DNA from 4 places in the Caballeronia sp. LZ019 genome. Region 2 is predicted to be linked to each of the others. Evidence: predicted binding sites of a transcription regulator. Region 2 holds the regulator's gene; each other region holds the start of a gene.
The links. Region 2 encodes LexA, which represses DNA repair genes until DNA is damaged. Its sites were predicted from a motif close to ACTGTATNNNNATACAGT; they were not measured.
Positions count from the first base shown of each region.

Region 1: P9255_RS03830 (DUF2471 family protein) is a predicted target of LexA. The motif match lies at 4,542-4,559, and genes of this name have one in related genera.
Region 3: imuA (translesion DNA synthesis-associated protein ImuA) is a predicted target of LexA. The motif match lies at 4,139-4,156, and genes of this name have one in related genera.
Region 4: imuA (translesion DNA synthesis-associated protein ImuA) is a predicted target of LexA. The motif match lies at 3,451-3,468, and genes of this name have one in related genera.

Region 1 covers NZ_JARTVZ010000002.1:162,594-168,608, forward strand. The annotation lists gene P9255_RS03800 (hypothetical protein) at 1-20, opposite strand, end outside; gene P9255_RS03805 (YceI family protein) at 180-812, shown strand; gene tdh (L-threonine 3-dehydrogenase) at 972-2,003, opposite strand; gene P9255_RS03815 (glycine C-acetyltransferase) at 2,075-3,277, opposite strand; gene P9255_RS03820 (XRE family transcriptional regulator) at 3,412-4,014, shown strand; gene P9255_RS03825 (CsbD family protein) at 4,150-4,335, opposite strand; gene P9255_RS03830 (DUF2471 family protein) at 4,586-4,942, shown strand; gene P9255_RS03835 (DUF2252 domain-containing protein) at 4,990-6,015, opposite strand, start outside.
Region 2 covers NZ_JARTVZ010000005.1:2,578,053-2,584,067, reverse strand. The annotation lists gene cysT (sulfate ABC transporter permease subunit CysT) at 1-593, opposite strand, end outside; partial or broken gene P9255_RS25605 (sulfate ABC transporter substrate-binding protein) at 758-1,793, opposite strand; gene lexA (transcriptional repressor LexA) at 2,040-2,708, shown strand; gene P9255_RS25595 (hypothetical protein) at 2,822-3,157, shown strand; partial or broken gene P9255_RS25590 (DUF2939 domain-containing protein) at 3,238-3,827, shown strand; gene P9255_RS25585 (universal stress protein) at 3,844-4,353, opposite strand; gene nodI (nodulation factor ABC transporter ATP-binding protein NodI) at 4,697-5,611, shown strand; gene P9255_RS25575 (ABC transporter permease) at 5,620-6,015, shown strand, end outside.
Region 3 covers NZ_JARTVZ010000004.1:14,184-20,198, reverse strand. The annotation lists partial or broken gene P9255_RS11930 (error-prone DNA polymerase) at 1-1,970, opposite strand, end outside; gene P9255_RS11925 (DNA polymerase Y family protein) at 1,991-3,481, opposite strand; gene imuA (translesion DNA synthesis-associated protein ImuA) at 3,405-4,127, opposite strand; gene P9255_RS11915 (hypothetical protein) at 4,428-4,781, shown strand; gene P9255_RS11910 (SOS response-associated peptidase family protein) at 4,830-5,801, shown strand; gene P9255_RS11905 (hypothetical protein) at 5,931-6,015, shown strand, end outside.
Region 4 covers NZ_JARTVZ010000005.1:49,664-55,678, reverse strand. The annotation lists rRNA gene P9255_RS13595 (23S ribosomal RNA) at 148-3,030, shown strand; rRNA gene rrf (5S ribosomal RNA) at 3,197-3,309, shown strand; gene imuA (translesion DNA synthesis-associated protein ImuA) at 3,530-4,393, shown strand; gene P9255_RS13580 (DNA polymerase Y family protein) at 4,338-5,921, shown strand; gene P9255_RS13575 (error-prone DNA polymerase) at 5,929-6,015, shown strand, end outside.

The sequences.
Region 1 (6,015 bases), on a different contig from region 2:
AAGGACGGCCACAAGCGCATAGTGTTGTCCGCCATCGCGCAAATGCCGTGGCGCCTTTTTTGAGATGGAGGTCGAGGCGAACTCTACCTGATCGCGTCATTTTCGTGTGCGCTTACGAAAACGATGTGACCGTCGCATATTGGCTGGCAATGTGTCGCATTTCCTTGGGGTATTGCACGATGAAATCGAATGTCTATTGGGCGCGTCTTCTGGCGTCGGTCGCGCTGCTTCTTGCAGGCTGCACGCCGTTGCAGGTGGTCACCCATCGCGTGTCCGCCAGCGAATCGACCGTGCCGGTCGGGCGCTATGCCCTCGATCCACATCACTGGCACATCAGTTTCGACGTCAACCATTTGCATTATTCGCGCTTTGTCATTCGCTTCGACAGGGCGACGGCGCAACTCCAATGGAACGCTCGCGGCATGGAAGACAGCACCGTACGCGCGACGATCGATGCAGCAAGCGTCAATACGAACGTGCCTCTACTGGACCGGATGCTGAAAGGGCAGGATATGTTCGACGTGGCCCGGTATCCGGACATCGATTTTGTCAGCACAGAGTTCGTGCGCACCGGGAACGATCGCGGGGCGCTCACCGGCAATCTGACGATTCGCGGCACGACGCATCCCGTCACGTTGAATGTGATCTTCAACGGCCACGCGGTGAACCCGCTCATCAAGCAGGAAACGTTGGGCTTTTCGGCCGATGGGCATTTCAGCCGCGCGCAGTTCGGTCTGGCGACGTGGTATCCGGCCGTCGGCGACGATGTTCACGTCGCGATTCAGGCGGAGTTCGAGAAGACGGGTGATTAAGGCGATCCCGAAGGCTGAGCTCGGCTTTGCACGTCTGTTGGAGCGCTACTGTTAGCGCGGGCGCTCGCCGTTGACGACGCTACTTGAGAGCCAGTCAGATGCTCTGCGCATCAGCGTTGTTGGCGCGGGATACCGCCGAGCATCATGCTAAAGGGATGGTCAAGCGCCCGTCCAGTCGAGAACGACCTTGCCGCTGTTACCGGAGAGCATTGTCTCGAACGCGCGCTGATAGTCATCGACCGGGAACGTGTGCGTCAGGATCGGCGACAGGTCCAGACCGCTCTGCAACATGGCGACCATTTTGTACCAGGTCTCAAACATTTCGCGGCCGTAAATGCCTTTGATTTCGAGCCCCTTGAATATGACCTGATTCCAGTCGATGGCAGTCTGCGCGGGCGGAATGCCCAGTAAAGCAACCTTGCCGCCATGATTCATCGACTCCAGCATTGAAGTGAAGGCGCTCGGAACGCCCGACATTTCGAGGCCGACGTCGAAGCCCTCGGTCATGCCGAGTTCATGCATGACGTCGCGCAGATCCTCGCGCGTCACGTTGACGGCGCGCGTCGCGCCCATCTTGTGAGCAAGGTCCAGCCGATAATCGTTGACATCGGTGATGACAACGTTGCGCGCGCCCACGTGCCGCGCGATAGCCGCCGCCATCACGCCGATCGGACCCGCTCCGGTAATGAGCACGTCCTCACCGACGAGATTGAATGAAAGCGCCGTGTGCGTTGCATTGCCGAAGGGATCGAAGATTGCGGCGAGGTCATCGGAGATATCGGGCGGAATCTTGAACGCGTTGAAGGCGGGGATTGCGAGGTATTCGGCGAAAGCGCCTTCGCGATTCACGCCGACTCCGACCGTGTTGCGGCAAAGATGCCGCCGGCCCGCGCGGCAATTGCGGCAGAAGCCGCACGTGATGTGCCCTTCACCGGAAACGCGGTCGCCGACAGCGAACCCGCGCACTTCCTGTCCGATCTCGACGATCTCCCCAACGTACTCATGCCCGACATGCATCGGCACGGGAATCGTCTTTTGAGCCCAGTCGTCCCACTTCCAGATATGAATGTCGGTGCCGCAGATGGCGGTCTTCCGGATGCGGATGAGGACATCGTTGTGACCGACCTCGGGACGCTCGACGTCTGTCAATGTGAGACCGGGAGCGCGTTCGAGTTTAGCAAGGGCTTTCATGCGTTGGTCCTGTGGATTGCTTTGGGTGCTGTGGCCGCACGATGCTCGGCCGAGTTTATGCGCATAAAGGCTCAGCGGATGACGCCCAGCCGCCGCCCCACTCGGGCAAACGCGTCTACCGCCCGATCGATCTGCTCCGGCGTGTGCGCCGCGCTCATTTGCGTTCGAATGCGTGCGCGGCCTTTCGGCACGACTGGGTAACAGAAGCCGATCACGTACACACCTTCCCCGAGCAATGCTTCCGCCATTCGGGATGCGAGTTGCGCATCGCCGAGCATGACGGGAATGATCGGATGTTCACCGGGCACGAGGTCGAAGCCGAGCGCGGTCATGGCTTGGCGGAAATGTGCGCCGTTTTGCCGGACGCGCTCGCGCAAGTCGGCGCCTTCGTTGCTCGCAAGCAACTCAAGCACTTTCAAGGAAGCCGAAGCGATGCTCGGCGCAAGCGTATTCGAAAAAAGATACGGCCGGCTTCGTTGCCGCAGCAACTCGACGACCTCTTTGCGAGCGGCGACATATCCTCCCGATGCACCGCCGAGCGCTTTCCCAAGCGTCCCGGTAATGATGTCAACGCGGTCCAGCACGCCGCAACGCTCCGGCGTGCCCCGTCCGTGCTCGCCAATGAAACCGACGGCGTGGGAGTCGTCGACCATCACCAGCGCGTCGTAGCGATCCGCAAGATCGCAGATGCCGGCGAGGTCCGCGATAATGCCGTCCATTGAAAACACGCCATCGGTCGCGATCAGCTTGAAGCGCGCGCCGGCTTCATCGGCTTCTTTCAGACGCGCTTCCAGGTCGGCGAGGTCGTTGTTCTTGTAGCGCAGTCGTCGCGCCTTCGACAGACGCACGCCGTCGATGATGCTCGCATGGTTCAGTTCGTCGCTGATGATCGCGTCTTCATCGGTCAACAGCGTTTCGAACAGGCCACCGTTCGCGTCGAAGCAGCTTGAATAGAGGATGGCGTCATCGGTCTGAAGGAACTCCGCGATCGCACGCTCCAACTGCTTATGCACGGTCTGCGTCCCGCAGATGAAACGCACCGACGCCATGCCGAAGCCGTCTGCATCGAGACCCGCTTTCGCGGCGGCGATCAAACGCGGGTCGTCGGCGAGGCCTAAATAGTTGTTCGCGCAGAAGTTGAGTACTTCCGCCCCGCTGTCGAGCCGAATATCCGACGACTGCGGACTGGCGATGACTCGTTCGGTCTTGTAGAAACCGGCCGCGCGAATTTCATCGATGGTTTGGCGCAGATGGGTCAAATATCGGTCGTTCATCAGCAGCATCCTGTGAATGCGGGCGCTCGGCGCGTGGCCCATAGCCCTGTTATAGTCCATGCATCGCATCGGACGAGTTCGATATTTCGAACAACCTTCCGATATGCCGAACACTGTAAAGGATCGAAGAAGTCATGGCAAGCGCTCGCTCCACGCAGGCAGCCGGGGAACCGGCACCGTCCGCATCGTCGCCGCCGCGCGTCGGGGAACAGATTCAACGGTTGCGCAACGAGAGAAAGTTGACGCTCGATGACTTATCCCGTGCAGCAGGGGTTTCCAAGTCGATGTTGTCGGAGATCGAGCGCGACAAGGCGAATCCGACGATAGCCGTCGCATGGAGGCTGACGAACGCGCTCGGAATCAGCCTCGATCAATTGTTCGCGCAGCAACGGCCGCTCGAAGCGATTCGCGTGGCCGGCCCGCACGAGATACCGACGCTAAGCGGTGACAACGGTGGATATCAGCTGCGGGTGTGGGGGCCGATCGAACTGGCAGGCAAGTTCGAGTGGTACGAACTCACGCTGCAGCCGGGGGCGGCGCTCCGATCGAACGCGCACGAGCCGGGGACGCGGGAGCACATGACCGTGCTCAACGGAACGATACAGGTAGAAGCGGCAGGCACGACGCGACGTCTGAAGGCGGGCGAGACAGCCCGGTACGCTGCCGACGATGGCCATTCCATTCGAAATGCAGGAAGATCGGAAGCGAAGGCACTGCTGGTGGTGATTCACGGATGAGCCGGCGTGCTGCGGGCGTCAGTGCGAGCGGAACTTTATGCGCATCAAGTTGGGCAGCGGCCCGCCGTCAAGTAAAAACGGGACGCCGACCCGGCGTCCCGCTCAAAGTCCAGCGGCCATCGCCGCCAGTATGTGTTACGGCTTCTTCAGAGTGTCCTTCACGTCTTCGCGGACATCTCCCGCGCCCTTCTGAATCTTCCCGGCTGCTTGCTGCATGTCGCCCTTGGCTTCCTGCGCCGGGTCATCGGTTGCGTTACCGACCACTTCGTTGACCTTCCCCTTCACCTGCTTGCCAACGCCTTCAATCTGGTCCTTGTTCATTCTGGCTCTCCTTTGGTTTCGCGCTCAGAGTGCGCGCATGCTTCGTTGTGACGCCCGCGAGTTCAACGCGGGATGCCGCGTAAGCACGGCTCTACGATGCGCTTCCCGAGCGCAAGCTCATAGCGGCGCATGTCTGAATCGCACGTAGGCGGAATCGCACATACAGCGCAACGGAACAGCGCGACGCTATTTTCATCGATGCGAGTACTGTATATTTATACAGTACTGGAGACCGCTAGAGGAGGTGAATATGGAGTCGAACGGCGAACATCTCAGCAGAAAGCAGTTCGAGCGCGCGGTTCGTGACCTCGAACGCATCACGAGACAAATCGCAGGGCGTTATATCGAGAAAAGTGTGCCGCTTACCTGGCGCCTGCTGCATGCGATCGAAGCCGAAGCCGTTGCGGATCTCGGTTTCGCCGGACGCCACGAAGCCGCGTTGCGCGAATTGTTCGCGCGCCCGGACGGCTTTCATTTCCCGGAGACCGATGACGTCGTCGACCTCGCATCGTCCAACGCGTTGCCTGCCGTGTTTGCGTTCGTAGTGGATGCCTACGAGTGCGCCGCCCGGCAAGGCAGGCCGCAACTTTCCGTCGCTGCCCACTGACACGTCGTGGGACCTGGTCGCGCGACCATCCGCAGAAGTCGACGCCATCAGAGTGCGAAGTCGGCGGCCATGTCAGCGTCGGTGCGCGCCTGCAACTCGCCGCTACGGCAGGCGCGGCGAAATCGCTCATAGTCTTTCTCGACCTGGTCGGCATAGGCGCGGCCATAGCTCACGAGCGCGTCGACCAGCCGCGAGCCGCTGCCGATGTAGCCCGATATCTCCAGCGCGAGGCCGCTAGCCTTCGCGTGCGCCCGGGCGAGCGCCCAGCCGCAGAGTGCGGCGTAGTTGCGGAGCGCTTCGTCGTCGAATGTTTCGATCTGAACGGAAATCTTCATGTCGCGCAGTTGGCGCACGTAGAAGGTGCGTCCGAGCGCACCGGTCGCGAAGCCGAGGAACGGATCGCTCGCCGCCTGCATCAGGCGTTGTCCGTGAACGACTCGTTGACCCTCGTGTTGGCTTTTCGCGGAGTGTTGGGGCAGGTATCGCGCGACGACCGACGTCGACGCCTCCTTCAGTTGTAGAAACAACGGCCTGCCGTGATGGTCGGTGAAGAGCAGCACGACACAGCGCGTGCCCACGCTTCCAACGCCCACCACCTTGAACGCGACGTCCTCGAGGTGAAACTGCAAGAGCAGCGCCGCCCGCTCCGGCGTCAGCGATCTCGTGTAATCCTGCATCAGCGATCCCAGAAGCGTTGCACGATCGCCCGACAGCGTCATCCATTCGTCCGCCTGATCGATGAGCGTGCTCTCGCTGCGGATGTGGAACACGGCGGGCGGGGCATCGCGGATGCGCCAGCCGTCGCCGTCCTTGTCCGCGAGCTTCGGCAGCACAGTGTCGTGCGTGCGCCGCGACGCGCGTTCGAAACTTCGCCGGATGCGGCGCCGGGCAGCGTCGGTCTGAACAAGATCGTACAGTCGCGCGAAGCTGATTCGCTCGTACCATAGATCGAGCACGCCCATCTCGGCGTATTCGCGCATGTGTCGCTGATAGCTTTCAACGGTGCGATACGCGAGCTCGTCGGCAGCCAGACCGCCCATGCCTAAATGCCGGCCCGCAACGGTGAAGCTCGC
Region 2 (6,015 bases):
GCGGGGAAAAGCGATGGCAGCACGACGCGGCGAAACGTCAGCCAGCGGGTCGCGCCGAGGCACGCAGCGGCCTCTTCCTGCTCGCGCTCGAATTCCTCGAGCACCGGCTGCACCGTGCGCACGACGAACGGCAAGCCGATGAACGTCAGCGCCACCAGCACGCCGAGCGGCGTGAACGCCACCTTGATGCCGAGCGGCGCGAGCAATTGCCCGATCCAGCCGTTGCCCGCATAGACCGCGGCGAGCGAAATGCCCGCGACGGAAGTCGGCAGCGCGAACGGGAGATCGACGATGGCGTCAACGATACGCTTGAACGGAAACGTATAGCGCACCAGCACCCACGCGACGAGAAAGCCGAACACCGCGTTGATGAGCGCCCCGCCGAGCGCGGCGAAGAACGTCAGCCGGTACGACGCCAGCACGCGCGGCGAGCTGACCGCGCGCACGAACTGCGCCCAGTCGAGCGTCGCCGTCTTGGCGAAAGTAGCCGCAAGCGGTATGAGCACGATGAGGCTCAGATACGCGAGCGTGATGCCGAGCGTCAAGCCGAAGCCCGGTAGCGCGCTCGGCTTGCGCAGGTTGAAAGTGGTCATGCTCGAATTGTCCTGTCCAGTGCGCCGGGGCGGGCGCTTGTTGCTGCACGTGCGACGAGCGGCGTCATGGCGCGCCGCTTGGTCATTTGCCGATCCGGCTCGATGCTCCATCATCGAGCCGCCCTGCTCCGTGTCGTTACTGCCTTGCCGTTACTGCCGTGCCATTATTGCGGCTGATAGATCGAGTCGAACACGCCGCCATCCGCGAAGTGCGTCTTCTGCGCCTTCGTCCAGCCGCCGAAGGTATCGTCGATGGTGTAGAGCTTCAGCTTCGGAAACTGCTTCGTCAGATCGGCCGGAACCGTGTTCGAACGCGGGCGATAGAAGTTGCGCGCCGCAATCTGCTGTCCTTCGTCGCTGTACAGATACTTCAGATACGCCTCGGCGAGCTTGCGCGTGCCGTGCTTGTCGAACGACCTTGTCGACCACCGCGACCGGCGGCTCCGCCAGGATGCTCACCGACGGCACGACGATCTCGAACTTGTCCGGCCCGAACTCCTTGAGCGACAAGAACGCCTCGTTCTCCCACGCGATCAGCACGTCGCCCTGCCCGCGCTGCACGAAGCTCGTCGTCGCGCCGCGCGCGCCGGAATCGAGCACGCCCGCGTTCTTGTAGAGCTTCGAGACGAAGTCCTTCGCGGTCTGCTCGTTGCCGCCGGGCTTGTGCTGCGCATACGCCCACGCCGCGAGATAGTTCCAGCGCGCGCCGCCCGAGGTCTTCGGGTTCGGCGTAACGATGGATACGCCCGGCTTCGTCAGGTCGTCCCAGTCCTTGATGTGCTTCGGATTGCCCTTGCGCACGAGGAACACGATCGTCAACGTGTACGGCGACGCGTTATCCGGTAGGCGCTTCTGCCAGTCGCCGCTGACGAGCCCCTTGCCGGCGAGCGCGTCGATGTCATAGGCGAGCGCGAGCGTTACGACGTCGGCCTGCAGTCCGTCGAGGACCGCGCGGGCCTGGCCGCCCGAACCGCCGTGCGACTGCTTGAAAGTGACCGTTTCGCCGGTGTCGGCCTTCCATTTCTTCGCGAACGCCTGATTGAAGTCCTGGTACAGCTCGCGCGTCGGATCGTAGGAGACGTTCAGAAACGATGTCTGTGCGTGCGCCTGAACACCGATGCCAATCGTCGCCGCCGCCAGCGCCAACGCGGTGAGCAGCTTTCTTCCCCTGGTCCCCAATCCCGCTTTCGTGCTTTGCATTCCCCGTTCTCCGTCTTATCCAATTGACGGAATCAGTCTATCGGCGCGACTATATGATTAGAAATAATCGTTTTTCATCTTTTTATACGGAAACGTGCTAACGACCGGCGCTTTGGCGTCTTTCCATCGAAAACGCCCGCTGCGGGGCGCTGCCGGGGCGAAGTTAAAGTAATGCTTGAAAAGTATGAAATACTGTATAAAAATACAGTCATCTGTTCATCCATACAGCGCAGCAGGGGCCAGCCAGTGACTAGAACCTCAAAACTTACCGCTCGCCAGCAGCAGGTCTTCGAACTCCTGCAGCGCGCTATCGAGCGCACCGGTTTCCCGCCCACGCGCGCCGAAATCGCTGCGGAACTCGGCTTCAGTTCGGCCAATTCCGCCGAGGAGCATCTTCGGGCGCTGGCGCGCAAGGGCGTGATCGAATTGGCCGCAGGGTCGTCGCGAGGCATCCGGCTGATCAGCGAAGCCGCACGCTCCGACGAGCTTCCGCATCAGTTCACGCTGCCGCATCCGAGCATCATGCAATTGTCTCTGCCGCTCGTCGGCCGGGTGGCGGCCGGCAGTCCCATCCTCGCGCAGGAGCACATTTCACAGCACTACGCGTGCGATCCGGCGCTCTTTTCCAGCAAGCCGGACTATCTGCTGAAGGTGCGCGGGTTGTCCATGCGCGACGCCGGCATCCTCGATGGCGACCTGCTCGCGGTGCAAAAACGCACCGAAGCCAAAGACGGGCAGATCGTGGTCGCGCGTCTCGGCGACGACGTCACGGTCAAGCGCTGGAAGCGTCGTTCGGACGGCGTCGAACTGATCGCCGAGAACCCGGACTACGAGAACATTTTCGTGCGCTCCGGCAGCGGTGAATTCGCGCTGGAAGGCATCGCGGTCGGTCTGATCCGCTCGGGCGAGTTTTAGCGCGCCCGCTTCCCCCACGCCACGCACGACGCGGCGCGTTTCGAGTACATCAAAGCATGACGGCAGCCGTTCGCGGCTTGGCCGCAGTGCGTCCTATCGCCTGGAGAGTCATCATGGAACGTTTTGCCCGTTTGTTGCCCTTCCGCCAGTTCGGCCGCCTGCGTCATCTGCGTGCGTTGATTCCCTGCGGCGTCGCGGCGCGTCCGCTTGCTGAAGCCACGCCGGATCTGTTCGATGAAATGCCGTTGCTGCCGTCGCGTCAGCCGGCGTTCGCCCGGGTGTCGCTTGCCAAGACGGTCCATGCGGAGCCGGCGCAGCGCGCCCCGGTGCGGGTCTATCGCAGCGAATCGCGCGTCATCATGGTCGGCAAGATCAGCGAGGTGTCGCGCATGCTCGACCGCTGCATCGACGAGGAACGTGCCGGCGGCGCGGGCGGGTTTCTGGCGTGAACGTCGCGGGTTGCGGGATCGTTCTTTCACCGGCACGGTCAATGTGAGTCAGACCGACGCTCGAGAGGCTCGTGCACCGCATGTCGCGAACTACCCGTCTTGTCGCTATTGCACTCGCTGTCGTCCTGTGCGGCGCGGCGCTGGCATTCATGTATGCGTCGCCGTATCTGGCGCTGGATCGCGTCAAGCGCGCGGCTGATGCGCGCGATGCAGAGACTGTCAGCGAGTACGTCGATTTTCCGGCGTTGCGCAGCAGCCTGAAGGAACAGGTCGCGGCGCTGCTGACGCGTCGCATCGACATCAGAAGAGCGGCAATCCGCTCGCGATTCTCGGGGCGATGATCGGCGCGGCGCTCGTCGGGCCGCTGGTCGACTCCTATGCGACACCCGATGGCGTCGCCGCGATACTCAACGGCATTCCGCCGCGCGGCGTTCCTGGCGAACGGCCGCCCGCATCGCCACGAAGCGGCGCCAGCGTCACGGCGGCGTCCGGTCCGCTGCCGCAACCGCCCGGTCCGCCGCAGCCGCCACAGACGACCGCCGGATACCGCGACATCAATACCTTCGTCGTGACCTATCAGCACGGCGCTGGCGATGCACGGTATTCGGCCATCTTCCGCCGCAGCGGTCTCGTGTCATGGAAGCTCGTCGCCGTCGATCTGAACGGCTGACGAGCGCGACGCCGAACTACGCGCCCTCTTCCGCCTTGACCGGCTTGGCGGCATACGCGGCGGCGTCTTCGGCTTCGGCGGATTCGCCTGCCTGACAGACCGCCACCAGAATGCTGCACGACACGCGATCGAGCAGCGGCGTGTTGCCCGCGCCCATCCACCATCGCGCCAGTCCGCTGCGGCAGCGATGCCCCACCACGACGAGATCGACCTTGAGGTTATCGGCGAGCGCGGCAATTTCGTCGATCGGATGCCCGAACGCGAAGTGCCCCTGCGCCTGCAGTCCGCGCTCACGCAGCCAGTCGACGCCCTCCTGCAGGATGTCGCGCGCCGCATCCTCGAAACGTCCGCAAGCCACGTCGGTCAGCAGACCGGCGCTCTGCGCAATGCTCGATCGCATGTCGACCACGGCGAGCACATGCGTTTCCGCGTTCAGATCGAGCGCGAGGTTCGCGCCCTGGCGCAGCGCTTTGCGGCCTTCTCGGGAGCCGTCGTAGCAGAGCAGAATTTTTCGGTAGCTTGTCATCATGCCTCCCTGCCGCATCGCAAGAGTGCGGCGTAACTTGATGATCGTGTGCCGCGACCCGCGTCGCAACGATGGAAAACGCTAATCTTGCGCAACGCCACACCGTATTAGCTTTAGCCGTGCCAGTTGCTGCCCGCCTTGTCCCGCAAGGCCGGGCACTTGTCGCCCGACACGTGCCTGACGCATACGGCACGCGGTTGAATCGCGCGTGCAGCATGCGGTTGCATGCAAAGCGCCGCACTGGTGCATTGGATTACACTAGCCCGCTGGATTCCCTTCTGCCAGGCGATGCATGACGAGCGACATCCCGCGCGGCGCAGCCGACGCACCCGACGACACTTCAGTGCCCGCGCCCGCCATCGAATTCACCGAAGTCAGAAAACGATACGGCGGAAAGAATGTCGTCAACGGACTGACCTTCGACGTGCGCCCCGGCGAATGCTTCGGTCTGCTCGGCCCCAATGGCGCGGGCAAGACGACGACCCTCAAGATGCTGCTCGGCATGACGTCGCCGGATAGCGGCACGATTCGCCTCGTCGGCGAGCCCGTGCCGGCCCGTGCACGTTTCGCCCGGCAGCGCGTCGGGGTCGTGCCGCAGTTCGACAATCTCGATCCCGACTTCACCGTGCGCGAGAACCTGCTCGTCTTCGGCCGCTACTTCGGGCTGACGGGCGCGCGGATGGCCGCGCTGGTGCCGTCGCTACTGGAGTTCGCGCGGCTGGAGAGCAAGGCGGATGCGCGCGTCGGCGAACTGTCGGGCGGCATGAAACGGCGGCTGACGCTGGCCCGCGCGCTCGTCAACGATCCCGACGTCCTCGTGATGGACGAGCCTACGACCGGCCTCGATCCGCAGGCGCGGCACCTGATCTGGGAGCGCCTGCGCTCGCTGCTCGCGCGCGGCAAGACCATTCTGCTGACGACGCACTTCATGGAGGAAGCCGAGCGCCTTTGCGACCGCCTGTGCGTGATCGAAGAGGGACACAAGATCGCGGAAGGCCGGCCGCACGACCTGATCGCATCGGTGATCGGCTCGGACGTCATCGAGATCTACGGGCCGGACCCGCGTGCGCTTGCTGCCGAGCTGGAGCCGCTCGTCGAGCGAATCGAAGTAAGCGGCGAGACGATCTTCTGCTACGTCAACGATCCGCAGCCCGTGCACGCGCGCGTGAAGGGCCGCGCGGACGTGCGCTACCTGCATCGTCCGGCGAATCTGGAAGACGTGTTTTTGCGCCTGACCGGGCGCGAGATGGTGGATTGACAGAAACAATGGACACTTTCGACCAGTCCGGCGTACGCGCCGGCAATCTCCCTGAGCAGGCCGGCCACCTGACGCCGCTTTCGAGCGCCCTGCCCGCCAACGCGACGCACTGGATAGCGGTGTGGCGGCGCAACTACCTCGTCTGGAAGAAGCTCGCGGTGGCGTCGATGATCGGCAATCTCGCCGATCCGATGATCTATCTCTTCGGCCTCGGGCTCGGTCTCGGGCTGATGGTCGGGCGCGTCAACGGCGTGTCGTATATCGCGTTTCTCGCAGCGGGCACGGTGGCCTCGAGCGTGATGATGTCCGCGAGCTTCGAAGCGATGTACTCGGGCTTCTCGCGGATGCAGGTTCAGCGCACCTGGGAAGCAATCATGCACACGCCGCTCACGCTCGGCGATATC
Region 3 (6,015 bases), on a different contig from region 2:
GTTCCAGCTTCTGGCGCCGCCGCAAGTAGGGGTGGACAGCACCACCCTGAATCGGCCCCGGCCGCACGATCGCCACCTCGATCACGAGATCGTAGAACTCTCTTGGCTGCATGCGCGGCAGCATGCTCATCTGGGCGCGCGACTCGATCTGGAAGACGCCGACCGTGTCCGCGCGGGAGATCATCTCGTAGGTCGCCGCATCCTCCGCCGGAATGTCCTGCATCTCGAAGCGCTCACCGCGTTGCTCGGAGACGATATCGAGCGTTCGTCGAATCGCGGACAACATGCCGAGCGCGAGAACGTCGATCTTCAGCAAGCCGAGCGCTTCGAGGTCGTCCTTATCCCATTGGATCGCGCTACGGTCCGGCATCGCCGCATTCTCAACGGGCACCAGCCGTGTGAGCTTGCCGCGACTGATCACAAAGCCGCCCGAGTGCTGCGACAGATGGCGAGGAAAGTTAAGGATCTGCGCCGCCAGATTCGCCCACATGGCAATCAGCGGATTGGCAGGATCGAGGCCTGACTCTTCGAATCGACGCAGCAGATCCTGCGAGTGATCAAACCACTGATGGCTCTTCGCGACCTTGTCGACGATCTGCGGATCAATGCCGAGCGCCTTGCCGGTTTCCCGCAGCAACGCCCCGCGGTCGGTAGGTCGACACCGCTGCGGCGATGGCCGCGCGATCGCGCCCGTATTTGCGGTAGATGTACTGGATGACCTCTTCGCGCCGTTGGTGTTCGAAGTCAACATCGATGTCGGGCGGCTCACCGCGCTCCTTGCTGATGAAGCGCTCGAACAGCATGTTGCCGCGTGATGGATCGACTTCGGTGACGCCCAGGCAATAGCACACCGCGCTGTTGGCGGCCGACCCTCGGCCCTGACACAGGATATGTTGGCTGAGCGCGAAGCGCACGATGTCATAGACGGTGAGGAAGTACGCCTCATAGCGCAGCTCGCGAATGAGTTGCAGCTCATGCTCGATTTGTTGCTGTACGTTGTGTGGAACGCCGCCAGGGAAGCGCCGGTGCGCGCCGATATACGTCTCCTGTCGGAGATAGGCTTCGTGCGTATAGCCTTCGGGGACCAGTTCGTCGGGATACTCGTAGCGCAGTTCGTCGAGCGAGAAGCTGCAGCGCGCGAGAATTCTCAACGTTTCGGCAATCGCATGCGGTGGATACAGGTTGGCGAGCCGCAACCGCGAGCGCAAGTGCTGCTCGGCATTCGGCGCGAGCTCATACCCGCATTCGGCCACGGGTTTGCCGACGCGAATCGCGGTCATGGTGTCCTGCAGGGGCTTTCGTGAGCGGACGTGCATCACGACGTTGCCGGTGGCCACGACCGGTATCCCGGCTCGCAATGCAACCTGTTCGACGATGCCGCGATGGATGTCGTCCATCGCCCGCTGATGCAGCGTGAGCCCGATCCACGCACGCGCCGGGAAGGTCTGGCGCAGCCAGTCGACTTGCGCAGTCAGCGTCTCTTCATTCGCCGGAAAGTCCGGCACCAGGATCGCGAGGCAATTCTGAACGCCCTTCAAATGCGCGTATTCGGCTTCGGGGTGCGCGAGATCGTCGGGTGTCAGCAGGTAGGTACCCTTGGCCGCCCGCATGCGCGCCAGCGTGATGAGTTCGCACAGGTTGCCGTAACCTTCGCGGTTCTGCGCGAGCAAGATCAGGCCAAATGCGGGGCCAAAAGCAGTGCGCTTGTCGGCTTCGTCCACACTGTGATTCGCATGAACCAGACGAAAGTACGAGCCGATGACGAGCGGCAGCTTTTCTTCTTTGGCCTGAACGTGCGCGCGCACGACGCCCGCGACCGAACACTCGTCGGTGATGGCCAGTCCCGCATAACCGAGTTGCGACGCGCGCAGCACCAGCTCTTCGCCGTGCGACGCGCCGTGCAGGAACGAAAAATTGGAAAACGCGAAAAGCTCGGCGTAGTCGGGCAGAGCCGATGAGGGAAACTCCACAATGCCACCTGCTTATCCGCTTAGCCGAACAGGCCGTGAAGAAACCAGCGCGTCTCCTCGGTTTTGACGCTCGGGCGTTCGCGGTAGATCCAGTAGCAGCTCTTGTCGTCCGCTTCCGCGACGAAGTAATCGCGCGTCACCAGTGCGCCGTCATGCCATCCGGCCTCGATGCGTTCGCCGGTCGAAACGAGCTTGAGCGGCGAGCCGTAGAACGGACGATGGTTCTTGACCATCAACCGCAACGGCACATGCAGCAGCCAGGTGGGCCGCGGCAGATCATCAGGCGCGGCGAGGGTGGAGGGCGCGAGGGTCGCGGCGTGCGTCCTTGGGCTGCCTTGTACGGGCACCCACTGATTGGCGTGTTCGGGGCGATGATCGGGCGCGGGCGCGGGCCGCAGCACATTTTCGGGGCCGAGGCGCGCAGCCAGTAACTCCAGCAGCTGGTTATGGTCTTGCGCGGATCCACCGGGTTCGGGGAACAGCGAATCGCTGGGCGGTTCAGCCGCGCGCACGTCCGAGGCCGTCAGCCGCACGGCGATCACCGCGGCTTCGAGCTCGGTGCGCCCGAGTCGCTCTTTCAGGAGACGCACCAGGTGCTCCTCATGCCAGGTCGGTTCGGCGAGCGCGATCTCGATCAGCGTCGGCTCGATAGCCTGCCGTCCGCGTTCATGCTCGAGCGTGATCGTGGCATGCGTGAGCGCCAGTTGCTGGGCGGTGAGCCATCCGCAGAGCTGCACGACGAGTCGCCGCGCGGAAAAGAGAATGGCTTCGGCATGCTCGACGCGATCAGGCAGCTCGACGCGTGCGCTGAAGGTCGGCGGCAGTTCGAGCCATTCGTGCAGTTCAGGCGCCAGGCCATAGGCCCGGTCCAGGGAATCGAGTAAGTCCACGCCACACCTCTTTTTCAAACCTGCACGAGGCAGGCGTTGGATATCACCCAGGACGCGGCAGCCCAGTCCACTGAACCAGTCGGCGAACGGCCGCAGCTCCGGCACCACCATGAACGGCAAGGCGCCCAAGTGACGTTCAAGCGAACGCATCTTGAGCACCCGCCGGCGGCCGGCCTTGGCGAGCAGCCACGCGCCCCGGCCGGTGGGCGCCGCGCTCATGCGCGCGGTGACGCCGATGGTCTTGACGATGTCCTTGATTTGCCTGCACACGTGCAGAACGCCGCCGAAGAGCCGTAAGCTCGCGGTGACGTCAACGACGATGGTTTCCTCTTCGCAAACTGCCACCTGCGGCGAGAAACGCAGCAGCGCGATGGCCACCTCGCGCTGCATTCCGTGTTCGCGCTCCGGGCTGCGATCGAACATCAGCGCCTCCGACGCGAGCGTCGTGACCCCACCGCGCTTCGTCCCCACTCGCACGCCTGCGTCTTTCGCCACCGCATCGAGCACAATGACTTTGTCGCGCTCGAGCACCACGCACCCGTGCTCAGACGGAGGCGACCACCTCGGTCTGAACACCTCCAGCGACAGCCGGGGCAAGTGAATGGCGACGAATACGGCCATAGGGACTCAGCAAGATCGGCGACGGTTGTAAGGTGACGGTCAAGGGCTCAGTTCGGTTGGGGCCGCGTCGTTTAATCATGTCAACTGCAATTCCGCCCTCTGCCGGTCTCACGCCAAGCCGTAGGCTCGCCGGCGACGCATCTTGGGCGCTGGCCAACGGCCGCACCAGAATCAGCAACGTCTCGGTCGCCTGAGCGGCCAGATGTAAGCGTCGCAAAGCCTCGGAGCGGACGTGCTGTTGCCAGAACAGCAGCGCACCGCAACTGCCGGCCTGCAGCACGCGCTCCGCGCACCACAAGGCGTCCGCCGTCTTCGATGCGCGCAGCCACATCAGTTTCTCCAGCGGCACGCCGAGGTACGAGAACGCCAGCGCATTCGGCACATGGGGCGCCTGCAGCAGCACGACGGGGCGGTGAGCGTCGTGGGCGACGCGTGTGAGCGCCGGACGCAGCAGACGCATTTCACCGACGCCCGGCTGCTGAACCAGCAACTCCACGAGTGCACCCAGCGGCCAGCCGCCGCCGGGCAACTCCGCCGACAACGCCGCATAGCCGGTGTCAACGGTCTTCCCGTAGGCGCGCGCGAGCTGCGATCCGAGCCACAGGTTCGGATGAATGGACTCGACATGTTTGGGCAGGGCCGCCATTGTGCATAAGTACTGTATATATGTACAGTACTTTACCTCGAAACTCGCAACTGGTATTGCGCCCTTTTTGTCGCTATCGGTCGGTCGGGCGACTATCCTGCTGGGCACTGCCCTGTGAAAGTAGGACCAGCGCTGGCAGGGGCGGATCGGTAACTAGGACTTGGCGCCACCCAAAGCCGCGTCCGAGGAACGCGATGTGATGTTGATTCCGGCGCCTACGCCCGCACTTGCTACCGAGCGTTGGCAATCAAAGTGAGCGACGCCATCAGGAAACGAAGCAGGGACGAAACGAATCGACGTATGGCCGGATCTGATATCAACGACGTGACGGATGGGTCGGACGCGCGCGCCGAGCTGCTGTGCTTCCTGGTCGCGACCGTCGCAGCCTCCCATTCGCTCACGTATGAGTGGCGAATCGACCATCTCGTGGAAAGCTGCCGCCTCTGGCTTCGACGCAACCACCTCTGGATGGATTGGCTCGAGCGCGTGCGCCTAGGCCAACTGGCGCTCAAGATCGCCAAACGAGACCTGAAAGGCGCCGGCATCGCGGTGCGGCAGTCGAACATCCAGGCGCTCTTCACGGGTGACATGCAACTCAACTATTCGTGCACCGTCATCAAGAAGATGCTGGCGCTGTGCAAAGAGGCGCTCTGACGTCCTGCGCCTTGGCGTTCGCCATCACAACAATGGGGAATCTGACGGATGTGTTACTCAGCGCAAATCCAGGCCGACTATCGCCGCTATGTGAAGATGTTCGGCGCACAGATGGACATCCGCGAGTTCGCGCGACTGTTCTGGGAGCGCGCCGAGGGCAGCAAGGTAAAAATCCCGAAAGCGATGGAAGACGGCTTCCGTGAGCCTCAGACCGATGACGAGCGCGAGATCAAGACTTTGATTGATCGGTACAACGCGGAACAGGCGACCAAGGTCGAGCAGGAACTTTTTAAGCAGCGAACGCGACTGGCCGATGCTGAGCGCACGCTGCAGATGAAGACGACGAAAGCAGCGACCGAAGGCAAGCGCATCGCGACTGACAAGATCGATGCGGCGTTACGGCGACTCGCCGACTCCGGACGAACCGAACAAGAGCCCCGTGACTCGCGCATCTTTCCCGGCTACTACGCGCCGGTCCTCGTAATCGAGGACGGGCAGTACGTGGTCAAGCCGATGCGCAATCAATGCCGCATCGCGGGCAAACCTGCGAACTACGACATCAAATATCCAGGCACGTACAACGCGCGGCGCGACAGCCTGGACAAGTTCTGGAAGCCGTGTTTTGGCCATACGCACGGCCTGCTGCTCGTCAACGTCTTCTATGAGAACGTCACGCGCGCGAAGTGCGAGAATACCTTATTCGAAACGCATGGCGGACCGCAGGCGCCGGGCGAGAACGTCGTCCTCGAGTTTCGTCCCAACAACGGCCAGTTGCTGATGGTCGCGTGCCTGTGGTCCAGGTGGACGGCACCCGGTCAGCCGGATCTGTTGTCTTTCGCCGCCATCACGGATGAACCGCCTGCCGAGGTGGAAGCTGCGGGTCACGACCGCTGCATCGTGCCGATCAAGCGAGAGCACGTTGACGCCTGGTTGAATCCGCAGGCGTCCGACCGCGCCGCGCTCGATGCCATTCTGGAAGATCGCGACCGGCCTTACTACAAGCATCGACTCGCGGCGTAAAGGTGGCGTTGGTGGCGTTGGTGGCGTAGTGGCGACCAGCGGTGATGCTTTGGCCGGCGACGTTTGGCCGAAAACGCTCGGAACGCTCCTTGCTCGTCTGTCGTTGTTCTTTTCTCAGGAGATGCGACGATGGCAGGTGACAACTCGTATAAGCCCGGTGAAATCGTCAAGGTGTCCGGTATCTATTCCGTGGTTCACGAGGATGGCAAAGACA
Region 4 (6,015 bases), 2.5 Mb from region 2:
GCGCTTAGAGATGGGCGCGAGTAGCAGGTTCAGGGTAGTGATTGTATCGAGTATGAAAAGTGATCTTAATGATGACTTGGAATACGGCACAACGCGAAAACTCAGCCTATGGCGGATGTGGCTCGATGAGAGACGCACTCGTTATAGGGTCAAGCGAACAAGTGCATGTGGTGGATGCCTTGGCGATCACAGGCGATGAAGGACGCGGTAGCCTGCGAAAAGCTTCGGGGAGCTGGCAAACGAGCATTGATCCGAAGATGTCCGAATGGGGAAACCCGGCCCGTATGGGTCACCCATGACTGAATACATAGGTCATGTGGAGCGAACGCGGTGAACTGAAACATCTAAGTAACCGCAGGAAAAGAAATCAACCGAGATTCCCAAAGTAGTGGCGAGCGAAATGGGAAGAGCCTGTACTCTTTATCTGCATTGTTAGCTGAACGCTCTGGAAAGTGCGGCCATAGCAGGTGATAGCCCTGTAAGCGAAAGCAGCGTGGAAGAACTAGGGGTACGACAAGTAGGGCGGGACACGTGAAATCCTGTCTGAAGATGGGGGGACCATCCTCCAAGGCTAAATACTCGTGATCGACCGATAGTGAACCAGTACCGTGAGGGAAAGGCGAAAAGAACCCCGGGAGGGGAGTGAAATAGATCCTGAAACCGCATGCATACAAACAGTCGGAGCCTCGCAAGGGGTGACGGCGTACCTTTTGTATAATGGGTCAGCGACTTACGTTCAGTAGCGAGCTTAACTGATTAAGGCAGGCGTAGCGAAAGCGAGTCCGAATAGGGCGATCAGTTGCTGGGCGTAGACCCGAAACCAAGTGATCTATCCATGGCCAGGTTGAAGGTGCGGTAACACGTACTGGAGGACCGAACCCACTAACGTTGAAAAGTTAGGGGATGAGCTGTGGATAGGGGTGAAAGGCTAAACAAACTTGGAAATAGCTGGTTCTCTCCGAAAACTATTTAGGTAGTGCCTCGTGTATCACCTTCGGGGGTAGAGCACTGTCATGGTTGTGGGGTCCATTGCGGATTACTACGCCATAGCAAACTCCGAATACCGAAGAGTGCAATCACGGGAGACAGACATCGGGTGCTAACGTCCGGTGTCAAGAGGGAAACAACCCAGACCGCCAGCTAAGGTCCCCAAGATTGGCTAAGTGGGAAACGAAGTGGGAAGGCTAAAACAGTCAGGAGGTTGGCTTAGAAGCAGCCACCCTTTAAAGAAAGCGTAATAGCTCACTGATCGAGTCGTCCTGCGCGGAAGATGTAACGGGGCTCAAGCCAGTCACCGAAGCTGCGGATGCGTACGCAAGTACGTGTGGTAGGAGAGCGTTCCGTAAGCCTGCGAAGGTGTGTCGAAAGGCATGCTGGAGGTATCGGAAGTGCGAATGCTGACATGAGTAGCGATAAAGGGGGTGAAAAGCCCCCTCGCCGTAAGCCCAAGGTTTCCTACGCAACGTTCATCGGCGTAGGGTGAGTCGGCCCCTAAGGCGAGGCAGAAATGCGTAGCTGATGGGAAGCAGGTCAATATTCCTGCACCATTGTTAGATGCGATGGGGGGACGGATCGCGGAAGGTTGTCCGGGTGTTGGACGTCCCGGTCGCTGCATTGGAGAAGGTGCTCAGGCAAATCCGGGCACAGGATTCAAGGGTGTGGCGCGAGCTTCTTCGGAAGCGAAGCAATTGGAAGTGGTTCCAAGAAAAGCCTCTAAGCTTCAGTCTAACGATGACCGTACCGCAAACCGACACAGGTGGGCGAGATGAGTATTCTAAGGCGCTTGAGAGAACTCGGGAGAAGGAACTCGGCAAATTGGTACCGTAACTTCGGGATAAGGTACGCCTCTGTAGCTTGACTGGCCTGCGCCAGAAGGGTGAAGAGGTTGCAATAAACTGGTGGCTGCGACTGTTTAATAAAAACACAGCACTCTGCAAACACGAAAGTGGACGTATAGGGTGTGACGCCTGCCCGGTGCCGGAAGATTAAATGATGGGGTGCAAGCTCTTGATTGAAGTCCCGGTAAACGGCGGCCGTAACTATAACGGTCCTAAGGTAGCGAAATTCCTTGTCGGGTAAGTTCCGACCTGCACGAATGGCGTAACGATGGCCACACTGTCTCCTCCCGAGACTCAGCGAAGTTGAAGTGTTTGTGATGATGCAATCTCCCCGCGGCTAGACGGAAAGACCCCATGAACCTTTACTGTAGCTTTGCATTGGACTTTGAACCGATCTGTGTAGGATAGGTGGGAGGCTATGAAACCGGAACGCCAGTTTCGGTGGAGCCGTCCTTGAAATACCACCCTGGTTTGTTTGAGGTTCTAACCTTGGTCCGTGATCCGGATCGGGGACAGTGCATGGTAGGCAGTTTGACTGGGGCGGTCTCCTCCCAAAGCGTAACGGAGGAGTACGAAGGTACGCTAGGTACGGTCGGAAATCGTGCTGATAGTGCAATGGCATAAGCGTGCTTAACTGCGAGACCGACAAGTCGAGCAGGTGCGAAAGCAGGTCATAGTGATCCGGTGGTTCTGTATGGAAGGGCCATCGCTCAACGGATAAAAGGTACTCTGGGGATAACAGGCTGATACCGCCCAAGAGTTCATATCGACGGCGGTGTTTGGCACCTCGATGTCGGCTCATCTCATCCTGGGGCTGTAGCCGGTCCCAAGGGTATGGCTGTTCGCCATTTAAAGAGGTACGTGAGCTGGGTTTAAAACGTCGTGAGACAGTTTGGTCCCTATCTGCCGTGGGCGTTGGATATTTGAAGGGGGCTGCTCCTAGTACGAGAGGACCGGAGTGGACGAACCTCTGGTGTACCGGTTGTCACGCCAGTGGCATCGCCGGGTAGCTATGTTCGGAAGAGATAACCGCTGAAAGCATCTAAGCGGGAAACTCGCCTTAAGATGAGATATCCCCGGGGCTTCGAGCCCCTTGAAGGGTCGTTCCAGACCAGGACGTTGATAGGTCAGGTGTGTAAGTGCAGTAATGCATTGAGCTAACTGATACTAATTGCCCGTAAGGCTTGATCCTATAACCAGTGTGTTTCGCAGTGAGTTAGCGCTTTAGCGCTTACTCAATGCAACCCCCGAAGGGGGCACGCCGGTTGAGTGACGCGACTGTGCCCAACAGTCACTACCGAATCTACTTCTTCCCAGATTGGTTGTGCCGTCCCCAACGCGCACAACAACAAGTCATGCCTGATGACCATAGCGAGTCGGTCCCACCCCTTCCCATCCCGAACAGGACCGTGAAACGACTCCACGCCGATGATAGTGCGGATCCCCGTGTGAAAGTAGGTAATCGTCAGGCTCCTCATGCGTTAAACAAAAACCCCACCCCATAAAGGTGGGGTTTTTGCGTTTGGGCGCAAGAATCTGCGCAGTAACCCGCCTTTCCTCGCACTCGCAAGCTCCCTCCTACGATCCTAGCGGTTACCATTCCACTCGAAATACTGTATAAATATACAGTACAGCTAGAGGTCGCACGTATCAGGCATGAGCGGCCCGTCCAATTTATCGAGCGGGAACATATGGGTGCCGCACTTTCATTGCTCGATTTCCAGCTGACTGCTCGCTTGCAACAACAGCTGTGGCAAGGCGAGCAGTTCAGCTCGTCGCATCCGAATGTTATCTCGAGCGGTTATCGGTTACTTGATCGCGTTTTGCCCGGCGCAGGCTGGCTTCCCGGCACCGTGACGGAATTGCTGATCGAAGAGAGCGGCGTTGGGGAAGTCCGCCTGCTTGCACGCTGCCTTCGAGAACTGACGACCATCCAGAGTCGTTCCGTCGTACTCATCGCGCCACCGTGGATGCCTAATTTCGCCGCCTTCCGGGCGATGCACATCGCGACGAACAAGCTGGTTTGGGTCAGAGCAACTGACGAGCAGGTGCTGTGGGCCGCGGAACAGTCGCTGAAGCAGGAGGGCATCGGCGCAGTGCTGATCTGGCTGCCGAAAGCGCGTCCTGAAGCGTTGCGCCGACTTCAGGTGGCGGTCCAGGAGTCGCAATCGTTGGCGTTTTTGTTCCGCCCGCTCAATGCCGCAAAGCAATCTTCCGCCGCGCCGTTGCGCATGGTGTGCAAGCCGATCCTCCCGCCCACCGCACAGACGATGAACCGTCGCGAATGGATGCAGGCCGTCATGCTGGAAATCGACATCATCAAGCGGCGCGGTCCGCTGCTGGAGAAGCCTTTGCAGTTGCGCTTGCCGTTGCAGTTGCCGGCGTTGCCCGAGCATTTGCGTCGCGCGAGTCAGCAAAGGAAAGCACGAGAGGTCAAACATGTTGTGGATAGCGGTGACATTGCCGCTTTTATCGCTCGAAGCAGTCAGGCCGCCATCGATGCCATCCGCATCGGCGAGTTCGATTTCGCCTGGAGCGAGGCCGACGGGCAATGACGACGCAGCAGACGCCATCGACCAGCCTTGCTTCGCGCTTGCCGATCACGCGCGCATCCTGCTGCCCGATCTCATCGCGTTTCGGCTCGGCGTGCGGCCCGGCAGCACGCGCTCGCACGCGTTCGCGCTGGCGCCGCGCCTGACGCTGCTGGCGGTGGATATCAGCGAGGAGCAGCGCGCGCTCGAAGCCGTCGCGTTGGCCTTGCTCGCCTTTACGCCGAAGGTCGTGCTCGCGCACGCCAATACGGTGCTGCTGGAAGTCAGCGGGAGCACGCGGCTGTTCGGCGGGCTGCGCGCGCTGCTGGCGAAGGTGACGTCCACGGTGAAGGGCTGCGGCTTTACTTCACGCCTGGGTTGCGCGCCGACTCCGTGGGGCGCGTGGCTGCTCGCGCACGCGCGTACGCGACGCGTGACGCGTCGTGTGCGAATCGTGAAAGGCACGACGCTCGTGCGCGTGCTCGACGCCTTGCCGGTATCGCTCGTTCCGTCGGCGGAATCACATGGCAATGTGTTCGAACAGATCGGCTGCTCGACGCTCGCCGATTTGCGCCACTTGCCGCGCAAGGGCGTGGCGCGCCGGTTCGGTCAAGGCATTCTGCAGTGGCTCGCGCAGGCGTACGGGCAGGCGCCGGATCCTCGCGAGGCGTTTTGCGCGCCCGCATCGTTCGAGGCGCGGCTCGAATTGCAGGCGCGCGTCGATAGTGCCGAGGCGTTGCTGTTCGCAGCGCGCCGGCTCGTGCTGCAGTTGGCCGGCTGGCTGAGCGCGCATCACGCCGCCGTCAGCGGATTCGCTCTGCTGCTCGAGCACGAACTCGCCGCGCGCAACGCGCCGAAAACCTCGACGTTGCAGATCGGCTGGGCCGTGCCGACGCGCGATGCCGACCACATCCTCTGGCTGCTGCGCGAAAAGCTGAATCAGACGACGCTCATCGCGCCGGTCATCGAGATGAAGCTGCTTGCCGACAAGGTCAGCGAGCACGCGCCGCCGTCCGACACGCTTTTTCCGATGCCCACCTCCGATAAAGAATCGATGGCGCAACTGCTCGAACGTCTGAGCGCGCGGCTGGGCGCGGAGAACGTCGTGCAACTGGTCGCGCGCGAGGATCATCGGCCGGAGGCGGCAATGACGGTCGAGCCGTATCAGATCGTGCGCGATGCCAGGCCGAAGCGCGGGGAAAAGCCGAAGGAAGCGCCTGCCGAAGCACTACCTGACGAAGAGCAGGAAACGGCGGAGCCGGACATGGAACTCGGCGAGCAGTTAGAACTTCCCGACCGGGCTGTTCCTTCGCAGCCGCGCCCGTCGTGGATTCTGGAGACACCGCAGCCATTGAAGCTGCGCAACGAGCGGCCGTTCTATCGTCGTCCGCTGAAGCTGATCAGCCGCACCGAGCGCATCGAGGCGGGATGGTGGGACGGCAACGGCGTGCAGCGCGACTATTACGTCGCCTCTGACGATCGCGGCCGCATGTTCTGGCTTTATCGCGAGCGATTGAGCGGCGCCTGGTTCCTGCACGGATTTTTCGGATGACGCCGCCATGGACGATCTGAACGACATCATCGGTCTGAGCGGCGAGGGCAGCGACTTGTCGGGCGCGGTGTCTGCATCGGCGCTTTTGCCCGGA